Regions from separate parts of the Colwellia sp. BRX8-7 genome, predicted to be linked through region 3. Evidence: predicted binding sites of a transcription regulator. Region 3 holds the regulator's gene; each other region holds the start of a gene.
The links. The regulator sigma-54, encoded in region 3, starts transcription at its own class of promoters, with help from an activator protein. The targets are predictions, from matches to a motif close to GTTGGCACGNNNNTNGNNT.
Positions count from the first base shown of each region.

Region 1: a site for sigma-54 is predicted at 919-937, ahead of H4J57_RS11165 (DUF4097 family beta strand repeat-containing protein). Genes of this name have one in related genera too.
Region 2: a site for sigma-54 is predicted at 1,214-1,232, ahead of H4J57_RS11095 (DUF2884 family protein). Genes of this name have one in related genera too.
Region 4: a site for sigma-54 is predicted at 830-848, ahead of flgA (flagellar basal body P-ring formation chaperone FlgA). Genes of this name have one in related genera too.

Region 1 covers NZ_JACGVP010000010.1:48,861-51,057, forward strand. The annotation lists gene H4J57_RS11160 (hypothetical protein) at 104-304, shown strand; gene H4J57_RS11165 (DUF4097 family beta strand repeat-containing protein) at 532-876, opposite strand; gene H4J57_RS11170 (EAL domain-containing protein) at 1,065-2,197, opposite strand, start outside.
Region 2 covers NZ_JACGVP010000010.1:30,862-33,058, reverse strand. The annotation lists gene H4J57_RS11100 (EAL and HDOD domain-containing protein) at 1-221, shown strand, start outside; gene H4J57_RS11095 (DUF2884 family protein) at 352-1,161, opposite strand; gene zapE (cell division protein ZapE) at 1,327-2,197, opposite strand, start outside.
Region 3 covers NZ_JACGVP010000011.1:169,823-172,019, forward strand. The annotation lists gene ptsN (PTS IIA-like nitrogen regulatory protein PtsN) at 1-93, opposite strand, end outside; gene hpf (ribosome hibernation promoting factor) at 139-426, opposite strand; gene H4J57_RS12590 (RNA polymerase factor sigma-54) at 450-1,958, opposite strand; gene lptB (LPS export ABC transporter ATP-binding protein) at 2,038-2,197, opposite strand, start outside.
Region 4 covers NZ_JACGVP010000001.1:216,860-219,056, forward strand. The annotation lists gene H4J57_RS00940 (chemotaxis protein) at 1-802, opposite strand, end outside; gene flgA (flagellar basal body P-ring formation chaperone FlgA) at 986-1,678, shown strand; gene flgM (flagellar biosynthesis anti-sigma factor FlgM) at 1,753-2,067, shown strand; gene flgN (flagellar export chaperone FlgN) at 2,105-2,197, shown strand, end outside.

The DNA of each region.
Region 1 (2,197 bases), on a different contig from region 3:
ATGCTTTTTACCCTTTAAAATAAGTTGAATAAATACTCTAAATTAGTTATATTTCGCCTATAAAGTTTTAGCCATTCTTTTAGTCAGTTTAGCGGTAAATATTATGTTGTTATTTTTAGCGGTTGTCAGTGTTGTTTGTTCGATGTTCTTTTACTGCCAGGCATTACGTAGTGGTTTAGGTTTGAAGCGCTGGGCATGTGCAGGATTAGTTTTTGGGCCTTTTATTTGGCCAATGTTCTGTATGAAGAAACGGATGAAAATGAATAAGATGTTTGGCTTTAATACACTAATTTTAAAAGCTTAGAAGTTTTTAAAATTAATTTTTCTTTATCACTCTAGATAAAATAAGACAGCTACATTCCTTGTAGCAAACAGTGTCTTTCTTCAAACTAACCATTGTAAATAGTGGTTCAATGATTATTACGTCCACCACTTACTAGCTGGCATCTCTTTAATTTCAATGCTAGCAGCAATAGGGTTTGCTTTAGTTGTTACAAATAGAGCTTTAAATAAGTTGATCATCTTGGACCCCTAGATACGAACGCCATTTAAATTACGACCTGTTAATTCCACATCAGATCTTGAATCATTGATGCGAACACCATTAAGATTACGACCTGTTAATTCAACATCCGATTTTGAATTATTGATGCGAACACCATTAAGATTACGACCTGTTAATTCAACATCTGATGTTGAATTATTGATGCGAACACCATTAAGATTACGACCTGTTAATTCAACATCTGATGTTGAATTATTGATGCGAACACCATTAAGGTTACGCCCTGTTTCAATCATATTTAATGAGTTGGTTTCTATAACAGGTAATGGTGAAACTGACATTGTCATTGATAAAATAAGTGAGCTAAGCATTCATATTTCCTTCATTAGTTTTTATTAATTTCATGAATGTTAAAGCATAGAGTGTGCCAAGAATTAAGAGCCTTACTTAATAAGGCTTTTAGAGGGGAGGGGTAGTGAGATCGTATTTTTGTCAAAACTTTGTCAAAACTTTGTCAAAGGTAGTGCCGTTGTTTAGTCACTTTATTTACAAAGTGACATTAACGTGACGTTTTGCCAAAATCAGTCGATTTGTTAGTTATTTGGTGCGAGAGGAGATATTTCTGAAAGTGATTTTCTGGTAAGGGTTTACTATATAAATACCCCTGTAATTGCTCACAGCGTAAACCAGATAGGAAGTTGAGCTGTTGATTGGTCTCAACTCCCTCTGCGACTACTTGCATGCCTAAGTTGTGCGCAATTGTCACTATAGTAGCAACCATGTTACGTCCTTGCTCAGACTCTTCAATATCATCAACAAAAGCTTTATCTATTTTTAAGGTATTAAGCGGAAACTTCTTTAAATAAGCGAGCGATGAGTAGCCAGTACCAAAATCATCTAACGACAAGTGAATACCCATAGCTCGAATTTGCAACATAATATCAATGGCTTTTTGGGGAGAGTCCATAACGGTACCTTCCGTTATTTCTAATTCAAGGTACTTAGCCGGTAATTGACTTTCTTTGAGAATGTCAGCAATCATGCCAACCAAATTAGGCTGGGTAAATTGCACCGCTGATAAATTGACCGCTACCCGACCACTAAATAGCCCGGCATCAACCCATTTTTTAGTTGCAAAACATGACTTTCTTAAAACCACTTCGCCAATGTCAATTATTTGGCCTGTTTCTTCCGAAATAGGGATAAAAGTTATTGGGCTAATGATGCCTTTTTTAGGGGTTTCGAAACGCACTAAGGCTTCCATACCGGCCACTTTACCGGTAGAAATTTCAATCTTAGGTTGATAGAAGACTGAGAAGGAATCTTCTTTTAAACCATGGCGTATTAAGCTTTCAACTTGTAAGCGCTTAACTGCTGCCTTATTCATCGAATCACTAAAGAACTGATACTTATTACCACCATTGTTTTTAGCATGATACATGGCTGTATCTGCGTTTTTCAGTAGCTCTTGCGGTGATATACCATCTTCAGGATAAAGTACAATACCTAAGCTACTAAAAAGAACTACTTCTTGATTTCTCAGTTTTAGCGGCTGGGCAATGGTCGTTAGCACATCTTTAGCAATACTGGTGATCGTATGAATATCGTTGGTGTTTTCAATAATAATACTAAATTCGTCACCACCTAAGCGGTAAACCGTATCTTGCTTTCTGCCAACAGCTTGCATTCTCT
Region 2 (2,197 bases), on a different contig from region 3:
AAAAGTTACCACTTGCGCAAGAGATAAAGATTTCTTTACTCACTAAGAAAGGCGTATTGGCTGAATTAATCCAGTTATTAGAGTACATTGAACATGCACAATGGGATGAAACCACTATTGTTATGAAGAAGTTAGGTATAGAAAAGGAAAAAGTCATTAGAGATTACAACCAAGCACTTTCTTGGGCTGACGAGCAGTCACAGATGACAAATGGCAGTTAATTAAGTCAATGGTTCGATTGACAAAAAACAAGTAACTGAATTATTTACTTGTTTTTATTGTCAATGATTAGAGACTAACGCGCCCATGTTATAATAGGCGATAGAGAATTTTATCTATATTTAGTTAAAATTACATAAGTTCTTTAGCGTTTTTAGATGAAACAGTAGTGGTTAATAAATTAAAGTCTTTTAATACTATTATTTCGTTAGTTAACCTGTCTTCAAGTGCATCGATGTCGACAACAGATTGACAAAGTACTTCACTACTTTTTTTAATTTGTTCACCACGAGATTCCATTTCGTTTTCCATTTTTTCACCGAAATCCTCCATGCGAGATTCAAAAGCGTTCATATCGCCACCAGAGAAAAGCATCTGTTGCCCTACCGCTATCATTAAACTACCAATCGAATTTTGCACCGTCTTTTCTATTGCACTTTCAATACGTTGCTCAAAATCTTCGTTGAAAAAGTTTTCTCCTGAAAAACCATCCTCGTCAAAATAAATGTCATTATCACTGGTTAAGCCCAGATCAACTTCTTTACGTATCTCTGAAAGTTGACTAGTAATTTCAGCACTCAGCGTATTATCTTGACCGAGTAACTCATTAAACGCTAAATTAATGCCGTCATTCGCAAGATCAATAGCATCTAATGCAACACTTTTTACTTGTGGAACTGCAGCCCTAATGCCAGACGAATAATCATGAACCAAGGATTGCTGATTATCTGTTAAGTCAACTTGAACACCATTGACATATAATCGTTCATTATCAACAATTTTATAGAGTGGCAGTTTACTTTTAGAGAATTCAATAGCGGTTGGCGTAATTTTAATACCACCAGATATTGTTGCATTGCATGAGTCATTTGTAAAAGATGCGGTGGAAGCGAACGTACTGCTGCTTGCCAATATAAGTGCTGTTGCGATGAGTGTTTTCATATTATGCCCTTCGATTGTTATCGATTAAATAATGCCTAACTTAATATAGACATTACAAAACTAGTGCCAACTAGTAAAACCAATAAAATTCAATAAGATACAAAATAAACATAGAATAAAATGAAAATTAAATACCATTTATTAGTGAAATAAACACATTTGTGGCTAATATGCTAATTGTTGCATTTCAATGAGACGGGATTGGCAGCGAGCAAACTCAAAACTTAATTGCTGTCCTTGGTAAAGCTCAATAATATCAACTTCAGCATTAATAATAAGTCGTATATTTCTATCATAAAATTCATCAACAACAGCAATAAAGCGCCGAGCTTCATCATCTAAGTGGCGAAGTTGGCTTAACAATTTACCGTCGCGTTGATAGTCATCTTCTACGCCTGATATAACAGACGTTATGCGCTCTCCGTCAAATTGAGGAACTTGGTCAAGCAATACCAATTTAAAATGATCAGCTAGGCTAATGTAGTCTCGCTGACTTCTAGGACCAGAACATAGTGCATAAAAATCAAAAAGTATAATAGTATCTGTTTTCGCTTGAAAAGGGATTTTACGGTGGTTAACAGTTATATTACCTGAAGTACCTTCAATACCCGTAATATCTAAAAACCTTTGTCTAAGCGTTTTGTTATTTAATGGGTAAGTATAGTCGCGATATGCAATTGCGGTTTCATCATAACGGTCTAAGCGATGATCTACAGCACCATCAACCGATAATACTTGGCAATAATCGTTAATTAAATCTATAGTAGGCATAAATCTTTCGCGCTGTAACCCATTACGATAAAGTTCTTCGGGTCGACAGTTAGAGGTAGCGATTAAAATAATATCTTGTTGAAAGAACGCCTGAAATAAGCCAGAAAGCAACATAGCGTCACCAATATCTGAAACATAAAACTCATCAAAACACAGTACTTTGATCTTTTTAGCCCATTGCTTAGCAATAAACGTTAATGGATCACTTTGTCCTGTACATAAATTTAATTGTTGATGTACTTCTTCAATAAAGCGATGAAAGTGA
Region 3 (2,197 bases):
AGTTTCGCTAATTATTTCAAGGAGTTTTTTTTTGCTTGTACCCTTAATCGCACACAGGGTGCAATCAAGGGTAAGGATATCTTGCAACTTCATTATACTACTTAGATTCTTTGGTGAGTGAACAGGCGATAAACAGCATTAATGCTGATTCGTTTTACCTTTGTACTTCAATATTTGCCGGTCAAGCTTAACAACAAGACTATCAATAGAGGCATACATGTCAGCATTTTCAGCTTTTGCATGTAAATCAGAGCCACTAACGTGAACAGTCGCTTCAGCAATTTGATTTGATTTTTCAACGGTGAGAACAACATGAACATTATTGATATGATCAAAATGTCGGCTTAATTTTGCCATCTTTGTCGTGACGTTTTCTCGTAAAGCTTCGGTAATGTCAACATGGTGGCCAGAAAGATTAATTTGCATAAGCTTAATTCCTCATCTTTTCGTTAAAGTAAACTTTTTCGTTGGTTAGAAGGTGGAATAGAAAGTGACTCTCGATATTTTGCTATGGTACGTCGAGCTACATTTATCCCTTGATCGGCTAATAAATCAGCCATTTTACTATCACTAAGTGGTTTTGCTGGGATTTCGGCAGCAACAAATTTTTTGATTAATGCACGAATAGCTGTTGATGAACATTCGCCACCGCTTTCGGTGCCAACATGGCTTGAGAAGAAAAACTTCAGTTCGAAAATTCCACGTGGCGTATGCATATACTTTTGTGTCGTCACTCGTGAAATGGTTGATTCATGCATATCGACAGCTTCGGCAATATCATTTAAAACCATTGGACGCATGGCTTCATTACCATGTTCAAAAAAGCCAATTTGACGTTGCACAATACAGTTTGACACTTTTAATAAGGTATCATTACGGCTTTCTAAGCTTTTAATAAACCATTTAGCTTCTTGTAAATTTGAGCGAATAAATTGTGTGTCAGCTGTCGACTTCATCGAACGTGACATCGAAGCATATTGCTGATTCACCGAAAGTTTTGGCGCAGTATCAGGATTTAATTCGACCACCCAACGGCCATTTTTCTTTTCAACAGAAACATCAGGAATAACATACTGATCGTCACTCTTCATCACACTATCGCCGGGTCTAGGGTCAAGTGATTGAATAAGACGCACTACTTCGCGCAGTTGCTCTTCTTTCAGTCGAGTTTTACGCATTAATGTACGATAGTCTCGGCTACCCAGTAGATTAATATGGTCACGCAAAACTAACTTACTTTCTGCTAACCAAGGTGTAGCGGGGTCAAATTGATTAAGTTGAATGATTAAACATTCTGAAATAGAACGAGCAGCGACACCAACAGGATCAAAGAGGTTAATACGTTTTAGTACCACCTCAATTTCATCAAGCTCTACTCCTTCAATGGCAACACTTTCTAAAATGTCTTCACTAGATACCGTTAAGTAACCGGCGTCATCAACAGCATCAATAATTGCTGTCGCTATAGCGCGGTCTGTTTCGGTAAAAGGGCTTAATTCCATTTGCCAGCGCAAATGATCTTGAATGGAGTCTTGAGTCTCGCCTTGGTAAGTATAATCTTCTGAAGCTGGGCCTGAGCTTGAACTTGCTGCACCAGCCGTGTAGTTATCATCCCAAGTGGTATCCATGTTTAATTCTTCAGGGATATCGTTCTTGTCCATGGCTTCAGTGGTGGTGATTTCATCAATGGTAGGCGTAGCGTCTTCGCTACCATCAGAAGCGGGGGCTTCTTTAACATCACCAGTACCGGCAGTGTGAGCTTCTTCAAGGTTGTCAGTACTTTTATCTTCAGGATTATTTGAAGACTCATCCATTTCTAATAATGGATTACTTTCTAAGGCTTCCTGAATTTCTTGTTGAAGCTCTAACGTAGACAGTTGCAGCAATTTGATTGCTTGCTGCAATTGTGGCGTCATGGTTAATTGTTGTCCTATGCGGAGTTGTAGAGTAGGGCGCATTTAGGTCATTAACTTCCTATTATTTTTAATGGGATATTTTCGTTTTTTTCATACGAAGATACTATTCATTTACTGACTACTATAGCGTGAATTGTTCACCAAGGTATACATCTCTTACGTGTTGATTTGCAAGAATTTGATCTGCAGTACCTTCTGCAATAAGTTCACCATGACTAACAATATACGCATGTTCACATACATCGAGAGTTTCACGTACATTGTGATCAGTGATCAACACA
Region 4 (2,197 bases), on a different contig from region 3:
GTAAAATAACCGGCATGGCTTTCAATCGATCATTATTTTTAATCTCAGCGGTTAAGGTGTAACCGTCCATTTCAGGCATTTCTATATCAGAGATAAGTAAAGCCACTTTTTCGGTAATTGATGTATGACACTCGGCTTCTATAGCAAGTAATTGATCTAAAGCGTCTTGGCCATTTTTAGCTAACAACATTGTTAAGCCTAATGGCTCTAGAGCTCTTCTCACCTGATTTCGAGCTACGGTTGAATCATCCGCGATCATAATTACCCGTTCGCCAAGACTAACTCCGACACTCGCATCAACAACACCTTCACTGAGTTCTGTTGAAATAGGACTAATTTCATTTAAAATTTTCTCTACATCTAAAATAGAGACCATTTTTTTGTCTATTTCTGTAACCGCCGTTAAATAGCTTGATTTGCCAGCACCTTCTGGAGGGGGCATGATATCTTTCCAGCTTAACGTGACGATTCTCTCAACACCGCCAACTAAAAAGCCCTGCACACTGCGATTATATTCTGCAATAATGACAAAGGAATTTTCATCTGGCACTATTTCTGGGCCACCTGTCGATTTGCTCAAATCGATCACTGAAATGGTTTGGCCACGAATATGGGCAACACCTTTAATAAAAGGGTCTTGTCCTGGCAGTAAGGTTAAGCGCGGACAAGGCATAACTTCACGTACTTTAAAAACATTAATACCAAAACGTTGTGGTCCGATTAAACGAAAAAGTAATAATTCAAGCCTATTCTGTCCAACCAACTGAGTGCGTTGATTTACTGAGTCTAAAATTCCTGCCATACAAACCTCATTTTACTTAATTCACAAAAAGGCACACTTCTTGATTGTGCTTACAGATACATATTGAACGTTCAATTTTTTGACGTTTAGTGCGTATTCGTCTGTTTTTAATTATTGTTAAACTATACATAAATTAAGCATAGACGAGTATTTTAATTTCCCTAGCAAATAGTTGACAAATTTATGAGCATATTCAAGATATTTATCATTCTTTCGCTAATCTCAGCGCTTTTTTCAAATATAGCCTTTGCCCAAACGATGGACAGACAGCAACTTCAAGATTTTGTTACCCAATTTATAAAAAATAACACGCCATTGCCAAAGCAAGGAAAGATAAACGTTTCAGTCTCTACTTTAGATCCCAGAATTATTATTAAACCTTGTTTAACACCTTTAATCGCAAATATACCTGAAAATCATAATGGTAGAAACGTAAATGTTAAAATAAATTGCGACGACCCATCGTCTTGGTATCTTTATATTCCTGCAAAAATTCAAGTGGTCATACCGGTAGTTGTTGCAAAAAGTATCATTAGTAAGGGCAGTAGAGTTGATAGTTCAAATGTCACCATTGAATATCGCGATAAATATAGAATTCGTGGTGAGAGCTTAGATGATACCAGAATCGTTATTGGTACCAGAGCTAAAAGAAAGTTGAGGGCGGGTGTCATTCTAACTAAAAAAAATATTTGTTTTGTTTGCAAAGGCAGCCATGTCACGCTTATTGCGCAATCGAATACCTTGACAATAAAAACCTCCGGCATAGCCCTTGAAGACGGCGGGCTTGGCGAGCAAATAGCGGTTGAAAATGAAGGCAGTGGTAGAACGGTAACAGGGCGAGTATCGGCTATCAACGAAGTGATAATTAATTTATAATAATGGTTAAGTTATTAGGCTGCTTGCCGATAACAAGATAGTGAATATCAACCCGTTATCTATAGGATAGTATTATGGCTATAAATATCAATAACTTGTCAAACAACAGTCAGGTAAAGCAAAAGCTTGATCAACAAGTACAAGTCAAACAGCAAGCCACACAAAATGCAGCAAGTAGTGAACAAGGAAGATCTGTAGGTAAAGATTCAGTCTCTTTAACACCACAAGCTCAACAGTTAAATGAGTTACAAAAGAAAGCGAATGACGCACCAGCCGTTGATCAGAAAAAAATCGATCAACTCAAAAAAGCCATTGCAAATGGTGAGTATAAAGTTGATCCTGAAAAGCTTGCTGCCAGTATAGCAAATTTCGAATTTAAACTAGGCTAACAGTTTACTGTTAACCTAATCACAGGAGTTACACCTGATGACAGCGTTAGCAGCAGAGCAATTAATTGCTCAACAGTTACATAACCTACAGCAGCTTGAAGAGCTGCTCAGTGTTGAAAAAGAAGTCTTA